DNA from 3 places in the Kocuria rosea genome. Region 3 is predicted to be linked to each of the others. Evidence: riboswitches for the same ligand, from Rfam matches in the RefSeq annotation. Region 3 holds a riboswitch; each other region holds the start of a gene.
The links. Region 3 has a riboswitch for S-adenosylmethionine ahead of EQG70_RS03295 (methylenetetrahydrofolate reductase). Riboswitches for the same ligand answer to the same signal wherever they lie in the genome.
Positions count from the first base shown of each region.

Region 1: another riboswitch for S-adenosylmethionine. It lies ahead of EQG70_RS12115 (bifunctional o-acetylhomoserine/o-acetylserine sulfhydrylase); the one in region 3 lies ahead of EQG70_RS03295 (methylenetetrahydrofolate reductase).
Region 2: another riboswitch for S-adenosylmethionine. It lies ahead of EQG70_RS11925 (MetQ/NlpA family ABC transporter substrate-binding protein); the one in region 3 lies ahead of EQG70_RS03295 (methylenetetrahydrofolate reductase).

Region 1 is NZ_CP035103.1:2,623,478-2,626,738, reverse strand. Features, by position in the region: gene EQG70_RS12125 (CPBP family intramembrane glutamic endopeptidase) at 1-616, shown strand, start outside; gene EQG70_RS12120 (VOC family protein) at 688-1,326, opposite strand; SAM riboswitch class IV at 1,469-1,584, shown strand; gene EQG70_RS12115 (bifunctional o-acetylhomoserine/o-acetylserine sulfhydrylase) at 1,661-3,073, shown strand; gene metX (homoserine O-acetyltransferase MetX) at 3,070-3,261, shown strand, end outside.
Region 2 is NZ_CP035103.1:2,585,609-2,588,869, forward strand. Features, by position in the region: gene EQG70_RS11920 (methionine ABC transporter ATP-binding protein) at 1-495, opposite strand, end outside; gene EQG70_RS11925 (MetQ/NlpA family ABC transporter substrate-binding protein) at 492-1,385, opposite strand; SAM riboswitch class IV at 1,486-1,602, opposite strand; gene dxr (1-deoxy-D-xylulose-5-phosphate reductoisomerase) at 1,647-2,921, opposite strand; gene EQG70_RS11935 (GlsB/YeaQ/YmgE family stress response membrane protein) at 3,053-3,261, opposite strand, start outside.
Region 3 is NZ_CP035103.1:717,583-720,843, forward strand. Features, by position in the region: gene metE (5-methyltetrahydropteroyltriglutamate--homocysteine S-methyltransferase) at 1-621, opposite strand, end outside; gene EQG70_RS03295 (methylenetetrahydrofolate reductase) at 678-1,604, opposite strand; SAM riboswitch class I at 1,675-1,781, opposite strand; gene EQG70_RS03300 (ArsR/SmtB family transcription factor) at 2,047-2,400, shown strand; gene EQG70_RS03305 (SRPBCC family protein) at 2,404-2,901, shown strand; gene EQG70_RS03310 (VOC family protein) at 2,904-3,261, shown strand, end outside.

The sequences.
Region 1 (3,261 bases), 1.9 Mb from region 3:
GGCGCAGGCCACGATGAACCCGCCGCTGAGCCCGCAGCCCCTCATCGACCTGCTGCGCCAGCTCACCGGGATCGCCCTGGACCTGGTGCCGGTGCTGCTCGCGCTCTACCTGCTCGCCGGCTCCGCCGGGGCGCTGGGCACGGTCCGCCGGCGGATCGGCCTCGACGCCCGGATGCCCCTCCCGGACCTGGGCCTCGGCACCGTGCTCTTCCTGCTCATGGGCCTGGGCACGCTGGCGCTCTACGGCGCCGGCCGGGCCCTGGGCGTCACCGCGGAGGTGACCACGTCCGGGCTCGCCGCGCACTGGTGGACGGTGCCCGTGCTGCTGCTCTCGGCCGTGCGCCACGCCCTGGTCGAGGAGGTCGTGGTGGTCGCGTTCCTGACCGACCGGCTGACCCGCATCGGGTGGAGCTGGCCCGTGGTGCTGGTGGTCACGGCCCTGTTCCGCGGCAGCTACCACCTCTACCAGGGGATCGGGCCCTTCCTCGGCAACGTGGTGATGGGCCTCGTCTTCGCGGAGCTCTACCGGCGCACCGGCCGGGTGATGCCCCTCGTCGTCGCGCACTTCCTGCTGGACGCCGTCGGCTTCCTCGGGGCCGCCCGGCTGCTGGGCTGAGCCCCGCCCCGCGGGGCGCGGCCCAGCCGCCGGGCACCGCGGGTCCGGCCGCGGACCGGACCGGGCCGGCCTCAGATGGTGACGGCGCCGTCCGGGGTGCTGAACGAGACGGAGAGCACCCCGGGGGTGCCGTCCGGATAGCGCCAGTCGACCTCGAGGTCCTCGAGCGCGGTCTCGACGGGGGCGCCCAGCCACTCGGCGACCCGCTCCGGGGCACCGGCGATGGTCATCCCCGCGAGCCCCACGTCCGTGATCCGCGCCTGGGACGGGTGCATCTCCGGGGCGGAGTCGAAGTGGATCATGAACGGCAGCTGCGGATCGGCGATCAGGCCCTTGACGCCGATCTGGTGCCACTCCAGGCACCGGCCGTCCGGGAACACCCGGTGGCCGGGCACGGAGCGGCGCCCCAGGCGCTGCTCGAAGGGGGCGAGGTCCTCGACCTCCACGACCCAGCCCAGCCAGCCGCCGCCGGCCGCGGACCGGGCCCGCACGGCCTGCCCGAAGGGGGCCTTCTCCGCCGCCGGGTGCTGGAGGACCTCGACGACCTCCACGTACTGGTGGTTCGTGAGCGGCAGGATCATGTTGCGGGTGCCGAAACGGGGGTGCACCCCGCCCTTGACCGGTTCGATCCCGAGCTGGTCGGCGATGCGCTCGGTGGTGGCCTCCAGGCCCTCCGGGCGGCAGGCGTAGGACACGTGGTCGACTCTCATGGGCACATCGTGGCACCCTGTGAGTTTCGTCTCCAAATCGGTCCGCGACGCGCCGGGCACCGTGCGGGCGGCACCCCGGCCGGGGCGTCACGCCCGACCCCGGCTTGACGCCGTGCGGGCCTGATCCGGAGAATGCTGTCCAGGTCATGAGCGCCAGCGTCCAAGCCCCAGCTAGCTGGCCGGCAACCCTCCACCGCGGTGGGGTGCCCTGGGTGAAGACCAGGCTCCTCGCGTCCGGCGAGCGAGCAAGCGCGGGTCCCCGGCGCCCGGCCGTTCCCGGCCGCACCGCCTCGGCCGGGACGGGACCCCTGAGATCCACAAGGAGTCCCACGGCATGTCCGATCTCCCCGCCTCCAGCACCGACGCCTCCGCCGCCCGCACCGACGTGGCCGCGGCCGAGCGCCCCACCCCCGAGAACCCCGGGGGCTGGGCCTTCGAGACCCGGCAGATCCACGCGGGGCAGAGCCCCGACCCGGTCACCGGCTCGCGCGCCCTGCCGATCCACCAGACCACGTCCTTCGTCTTCCCCGACGCCCAGACCGCCGCCGACCGCTTCGCGCTCGCCGAGCTCGGCCCGATCTACACGCGGATCGGCAACCCGACCACGGAGGTCGTGGAGAACCGGATCGCCGCCCTGGAGGGCGGCGTGGGCGCCCTCATGCTCAGCGCGGGGCAGTCGGCGACGACGTTCGCCGTGCTCAACGTCGCCGGCGCGGGAGACCACCTCGTGGCCAGCCCCAGCCTGTACGGCGGGACCTACAACCTCTTCAAGTTCACGCTGCCCAAGCTCGGCATCGAGACCACCTTCGTCTCCGACCCCGACGATCCCGAGGCGTGGCGGCGGGCGGTCCGGCCGAACACGAAGGCCTTCTTCGCCGAGACGATCCCGAACCCGCGCAACGACGTCCTCGACATCGAGACGGTCTCCGGGATCGCCCACGACCACGAGGTCCCGCTCATCGTGGACAACACCGTGGCGACCCCCTACCTCGTCCAGCCCCTGCGCTGGGGCGCGGACGTCGTGGTGCACTCGGCCACCAAGTTCCTCGGCGGGCACGGCACGGCCATCGGCGGCGTGATCGTGGACTCCGGGGCCTTCGACTACGGCCGCTACCCGGACCGCTTCCCCGGCTTCAACCAGCCGGACGAGTCCTACGGCGGCCTCGTCTACGCCGAGGCCCTGGGCGCGGAGGGGCCCTTCGGCGTCAACCTGTCCTACATCCTCAAGGCCAGGGTGCAGCTGCTGCGCGACCTCGGCTCGGCGATCTCCCCGTTCAACGCGTTCCTCATCGAGCAGGGCATCGAGACGCTGTCCCTGCGGATGGAGCGGCACGTGGCCAACGCCGGGACGGTGGCCCGCTGGCTCGAGGCCCGCGAGGACGTGCGCTCGGTGTCCTGGGCCGGGCTGGAGTCCTCCCCGTGGCACGAGCGGGCGCAGAAGTACGCGCCCCGGGGCGCCGGGTCGATCCTGGGCTTCGTCCTCGACGGCGGCCGGGAGGCCGGGGCCGCCTTCGTGGACGCCCTGACCCTGCACTCGAACGTCGCCAACATCGGCGACGTGCGCTCCCTCGTGATCCACCCCGCGTCCACCACGCACAGCCAGCTCCTGCCCGAGGAGCAGCTGGCCGCCGGCGTGGAGCCCGGCTTCGTGCGCCTGTCCGTGGGCCTGGAGCACATCGACGACATCCTGGCGGACCTGGAGCAGGGCTTCGCCGCGGCCGCGGCCGCGCAGGGAGGACAGGAGTGACCGTGACGGTCGTGAGGGGCTCCGGCGCCGGGACCGCCGTCCGCGAGGACGGCGTGCCGCGGGTCGCCGGGATCGGCGAGCTCGAGCTCGAGTCGGGCTTCCGGCTGCCCGACGTCCGGATCGCCTACGAGACGTGGGGGACGCTCGCCCCGGACGCCTCCAACGCGGTGCTCGTCGAGCACGCCCTC
Region 2 (3,261 bases), 1.9 Mb from region 3:
GCCGGAGAGCTGCTCCGGGTAGTTGCCGGCGCGGGCGGCGAGGCCCACGAACTCGAGCAGCTCGGCCACCCGCGCCCGGCGCTTCTCCTTCGGCCAGCCGGCCCGCTTGAGCGGATACTCGACGTTGCCGGCGACGGTGCGGGAGGTGAAGAGGTTGAACTGCTGGAAGATCATCCCGATCTCCTGCCGCACGGGCGCCAGCTCGGTCTCGCGCCGGCCGGCCACCTCGAAGCCCTCCACGGTCAGGGAGCCCGAGGACACGGGCTCGAGCCCGTTGATCAGGCGCACGAGGGTGGACTTGCCCGCCCCGGAGTAGCCGATCACGCCGAAGATCTCGCCGCGGCGGACGTCGAGGGTGACGTCGTTGACCGCGAGCACCTCGCGCGCCGCCCGCCCCGAGCCGGTGCGGAAGGTCTTGGAGACGTTGCGGAAGGAGACGAGCACCTCGTCCGGGCGCCCGGGTGCGGGCGGCCCGGCGGGGACCGCCGCGCTCACTGCTCCTGGTCCTTCAGCTCCTGCTGGTAGCGCGCGGTCAGCTCCTGGAGCTCCTCCGGCTCCAGCTGCAGCGGCACGGCGGTGTCCTTGGTCTCCTCCATCTCGGCGTCGAGCACGGCCTGCTCGTGGTAGAGGTCCGCGACCTGCCGGAGGGTCTCGTCGTCGGCGAGCTCCTCCGTGGTGGTGAAGAGGTTGACGTAGGCGCGGGAGCCCTCGGACTCGGGGTCGTCCTGGGCGAGCGCGGACTGCGGGTCGATGTCGGCCCGCGAGAGGAAGTCGTTGTTGATGACCGAGCCGGCCACCGAGTCGAGCGAGAGCACCGTCTGCTCCGCGGAGACCGGGGTGACCCGCACCGTGGAGGCCTCGGTGTCGACGTCGAGCTCGGTGGGGATGAGGGTGTCGCTGGTCAGCTCCACGAGACCTGCGGCCTCGAGCACGAGCAGGGCCCGGGAGAGGTTCACGGCGTCGTTGGGCACCGCGATCTCGTCGCCCTCCTGGAACTGCTCCACGGAGTCGTACTGGTTGGAGTACAGGCCCAGCGGGTAGATCGAGGTCGAGCCGATCGGGGTGATGGAGCCGCCGGCCGCGTTGTTGTAGTCGGCGAGGAACGGGACGTGCTGGAACCAGGTCATCTCCACGTCACCGGACTCGGTGGCGGGGTTCGGCTGGTTGTAGTCGGAGAAGTCGACGTACTCGACGGTGATGCCCTGCTCCTCGGCCACCCGCTGGAGGGCGTCGTGGGTCGGGTCGGTGCCCACCACGCCGATGGTGACCTTGTCGTCGGCGAGCACGCCCTCGCCGGAGGACTCCCCGGCGGAGCCGCCGCAGGCGGTGAGGGCGAGGCCGAGGGTCGTGGCCAGGGCGAGGAAGGGGAGGCGCTGCGATCGCATGTGGTGCCTTTCCGTGGGTCCGGGGTGTCGGAGGTCTCCACCGGGGCCAACGGGTCCGGCGGCCACGGTCGAGGGCGCGCCGGAGGGCGCGTGCGCGGTCGGACCGTACTTGCCGCCGGCCGTCGTCGGCCGGTGCCGGATGGTTCACCTGGGGCACCCCACTACGGGAGAGGGTTGCCGCCCAGCAAGCCAGGGCTGCACGCTGGGACTCGTCATCCGCCTGACACACTAGCACGTGCGGCGGGGCCGGGCCCGGCCCGGTCAGCGGGCGAGGACCTCGCGGGCCCGCCGGCGGGCCCAGCGCTCGGCCGCCAGCACGGCCTCGAGCTCCAGCGGGCCGTCGTCGTCGTGCTCGCCCAGCACCGCCTCGACGGTGTCCACGATGGCGGGGAACCGGATCCGGCCGTCGTGGAAGGCGTGCACCGCCTCCTCGTTGGCCGCGTTGAACACGGCGGGGAAGGTCCCGCCCCGCTCCCCCGCCGCCTTGAGGAGCTCGACGGCGGGGAACGCCACCGGGTCGAGGGGCTCGAAGGTCCACTCCGTGGCGCGCGTCCAGTCGCACGGCAGGGCGGCCCCGGGCACCCGGTGCGGCCAGGCCAGGCCGAGGGCGATGGGAAGGCGCATGTCCGGGGGCGAGGCCTGGGCGAGGGTGGAGCCGTCCACGAACTGGACCATGGAGTGCACGACCGACTGGGGGTGGACCACCACGTCGATGCGCTCGAGGGGGACGTCGAAGAGCAGGTGGGCCTCGAGCACCTCGAGGGCCTTGTTCACCATGGTCGCCGAGTTGGTCGTCACCATCAGGCCCATGTCCCACGTCGGGTGGCGCAGCGCGTCCCGGGGCGTGACCGTCTCGAGCTCCGCCCGGGACCGGCCGCGGAAGGGCCCGCCGGAGGCCGTCAGCACGAGCCGGTCCACCTCCCCGGCGGTGCCGCCGCGCAGCGCCTGCGCCAGCGCGGAGTGCTCGGAGTCCACGGGGATCAGGGCGTCCGGGTCCCCGGTGGCCGCGGCGGCGGCCTTGACGAGGGCGCCGCCGGCGATCAGGGACTCCTTGTTCGCCAGGGCGAGCCGGTGCCCGGCCCGCAGCGCCGCCAGCGTGGGGGCGAGGCCGATGGAGCCGGTGATCCCGTTGAGCACGAGGTCGGCGTCGGGGTGGGCGGCGGCCGCGGACGCGGCGTCGGGCCCGTGCACGACGTCCGGGCGGTATCCCCCGGCCCCGGCGGACGCGGCCCCGTCCGCGATGAGGCCGGCCAGCCGGGCGGCGTCCTGGGCGGTGCCGCTGGTCGCCACGAGCGCGGCGCGGGTCTCGAGGGCCTGCTCGGCGAGGAGCTCGAGGTGCCGTGCTCCGGCGGCGAGGGCGACCACGGTGAACGGGTCCGCGCCCTCGAGCTCGCGGGCGGCCCGCACGACGTCGAGCGCCTGGGTGCCGATCGAGCCCGTCGAGCCGAGGACGCTGATCCGGCGGGGGCCGGCGGCGGCCAGGGCGCGCAGCTCGGGTGTCGGGCGGGTGCGGGGCGAGGTGGCGGGGGGCGTCATGGCCCCAGTATCCCCCAGCGCCACTCCTCGGTGCGGTGCCCGCAGGGGGTGCCTGCGGACGGCCCGGAACGGGCCGAGGCCCCGTCCACCGGGAGCGGTGGACGGGGCCTCGGCGACCGACGGGGGTGGGGTCAGCGCGTGGCGCGACCCTTGCGGCCGGAGACCGCGCCCCAGATGAAGAGCACGATGAGGGCTCCCACGACGGCGGTGATGATGGTGCCGATGTCGAACGCGGACTCCAGGTCCCCGATGCCGATCAGCGAGCCGAGGAAGCCTCCGAGGAGGGCCCCCACGATGCCGAGAACGATCGTGACGATGATGCCGCCACCCTGGCTGCCCG
Region 3 (3,261 bases):
GAGCTCCTGGAGCAGCCGCGCGTACACGGGCAGCAGCTCGGGGAGCCGCTGCAGCGGGTCGAAGCCCGCGGGGGCGTCGTCGTCGGCCTTGGCGAGGAGGAGGAAGGACACCGGGCCCACGAGGACCGGGCGGACGGTGAAGCCGTGCGCGGCGGCGCGGCGGACGTCGGCCACGAGCCGGTCGGCGGTGGCGCGGAGCGGGGTCTCCGGGCCGATCTCGGGCACGAGGTAGTGGTAGTTGGTGTCGAACCACTTGGTCAGCTCGAGGGGAGCGCGCCCGGCGTCGCCGCGGGCCAGCACGAAGCTCGCGTCGAGGCCGAGCCGGCCCTCGGCGTCGGCGAGATCGGCGAAGCGGGCCGGCACCGCCCCGAGGGCCACGGTGGTGTCCAGGACCTGGTCGTAGAGGGGGAACGCCGCGGGCAGGGACGAGTCCCGGGCGCCGAGGCCCAGCTCCACGAGCCGGCGGTGGGTCGCCAGCTGCAGGTCGGCGGCCGCCGACTCGAGCTCCTCGCGGGTCGAGCGCCCGGCCCAGTAGGCCTCCAGGGCCTTCTTCAGCTCGCGGCGGCGGCCGATCCGGGGGTAGCCGGTGATGGTGGCGGCGGGGAACGGGACAGTGGTCATGGTGGTCTCCTGAAGAGGTGTCGAGGGGTTGTGCGGAACGGTGGGTGGTCGCGTGCTCAGGCGGGGAGCAGGAGGTCCTCGAGCGCGACGGGCACGTGCGGGACGCGCGGGAGGTCCACGTGCTCCAGCAGGTCGAGCGCTGCCCGGTGCTCGTTGAAGGTGTAGAGGTGCAGCCCGGGGGCGCCGGCGTCCAGGGCGGCGCGGGCCAGCCGCGCCGCGAAGGCCACGCCGGCGCGGTGCCGCTCGGCAGGACCGGGCGCGTCCTCCAGCGCGGCGGCCAGGCCCGGGTGGGGCGCCAGGCCCGCCAGCCGGCACAGCGTCCGGAGCCGCCGCGGGTCGGTGACCGGCATGATCCCCGGGACGATCGGGATCGTCACCCCGGCCGCCCGCGCCGCCGCGACCAGGCGCTCGTAGCGCTGCGGGCGGAAGTAGACCTGCGTGATCGCGAAGTCCGCCCCGGAGCGCTGCTTGGCCAGCAGCACCTCGACGTCGTGCCGGAAGGACGGCGACTCCGGGTGCCGGGTCGGGTAGGCGGCCACGCCCACGGCGAGCCGGCCGGCCGCCAGGGCCGCGGTGTGGCGCTGCTCGACCTCGCGCACGAGCTCCACGAGCTCGCCGGCGTGCCGCAGCTCGCCCGGCTCGGCCCCCGGGTCGAGGTCGCCGCGCAGGGCCAGGACGCCCCGGACGCCGCGGCGGACCAGTGCGGCCACGGTCTGCTCCAGCTCGGCCCGGGTGCTGCCGACGCACGTCAGGTGGGCCAGGGGCCGCAGGCTCGTGCGCGCCAGGAGGTGGTCGAGCAGGGCGAGCGAGCTGTCCCGGCGCTGCTCGTCCCCGCTGTACGTCACCGAGACGTGGTCGGGACGGGTGGGCTCGAGCTCCTCGATGGTCCGCAGCAGCATGTCGGCGCTCGCCGCGCTGCGCGGCGGATAGAGCTCGTAGGACAGGGACGGCGGCGCCGGCCGGGCGGTCGGGCGTGGTGTCACGTTCTTCCTCCAAGGGTCACCCCGAGGGAGGGCAGCAGCCGTCCCGGAGTGGACCCGGGAGGCTGCGACAGCTCCATCGGTCCTGGCGGGAGCACCGTTCCGCGCACCCCGTGGCGGGGGCGCGGATGGTTGCTGCGGCGTCGACGAGCCAGGTCTCTCGGCCGCTCTGGATAGATGCAGGACCCATTCCAGCGGCTGCCCCGCCGCGCTGCCAAGTGCGGGCGCCCAGAAGACGCCGGTGCGCCGACTGTGACGACCGCGGCGTCACAGGACGCAACACGGACGCGCGGCGACGCACCGGCGGCGACGCACCGGCGGCGACGCCCATGCGGAGCGCAGGTCCGGGTCCGTCACGATCCGGTCTCGGGTCTTGCCGGGCCGGGGCGGGCGGCCTAGTCTTTGACAACCAACAGGTTGATCAAGGAATCAGTTGACAAACACCGTGGACCCCGGCGACGACGAGCTCGACAGGGCCTTCCTGGCCCTGGCCGACCCGGTCCGCCGCCGCATCGTCGCCCGGCTCAGCCGCGGACCGGCCACGGTCACCGAACTGGCGGAACCCTTCGCGATCTCCCTCCAGGCGGTCTCGAAGCACATCCAGGTCCTCGAGCAGGCGCAGCTCGTCACGCGCACCCGTGACGCCCAGCGCCGGCCCGTCCACCTGGACCCCGCACGGCTCGAGGCGCTCACCGCGTGGATCGACCGGTACCGGCTGGTCCGGGAGGAGCAGTTCCGCCGCCTCGACGCCGTGCTCGACACCCGAGCCGCGGACCGCGGCGAGCACACCCAGGACTGAACCATGGGACACGCACTGCACCTGACCGTCCCCGACGGCCTGCCCTTCATCGACTTCGAGCGCGAGTTCGACCACCCCGTGGCCGACGTCTTCCGCGCCCACGCCGACCCCGAGCTGTTCCGGCAGTGGATCGGGCCGCGCGGGCTGCGGACCCGGATCGACGGCTTCGAGTTCCGCCCCGGCGGCGCCTACCGGTTCGTCCAGCGCGGCGAGGACAGCACCGAGGAGTACGCCTTCCGCGGCGTCTTCCACACGGTGCGCGAGAACGAGCTCGTGGTCCAGACCTTCGAGTACGAGGGCTGGCCCGACGCCGTGGACCTGGAGTACCTGCATTTCGAGGACCTGGGCGACGGCCGGTGCCGGCTGCGCGGGCACACCGTCCACGCGTCCCAGGAGGCCCGCGACGGGATGGTCGGATCCGGCATGGAGAAGGGCATGGCCGAGGGCTACGAGCGGCTCGAGGAGCTGCTGGGCGGGCGGACCGCGCAGGGCGGGGCCTGACCGTGGACTGGACGCTCGAGGTGGTGCTGGTGCCGGTGCGCGACGTCGACCGGGCCGTGGAGTTCTACCGGGACCAGGTCGGCTTCCACCTCGACCACCACACCACCACCGAGCAGATGGACATCGCCCAGCTGACCCCGCCCGGGTCCGGCTGCTCGATCGTGGTGGGCAACCTCCCCGCCCACCGGGAGATGGCCCCCGGATCCCTGCGCGGGCTCCAGCTGGTGGTCGCGGACGCCCGGGCGGCCCGCGAGGAGCTGCTGTCCCGGGGCGTGGAGGTGAGCGGGATCACGGTGCTCGACGAGCGGGACGGCGGCACCGTCTTCGGCTTCAGCGACCCCGACGGCAACTCGTGGGCGG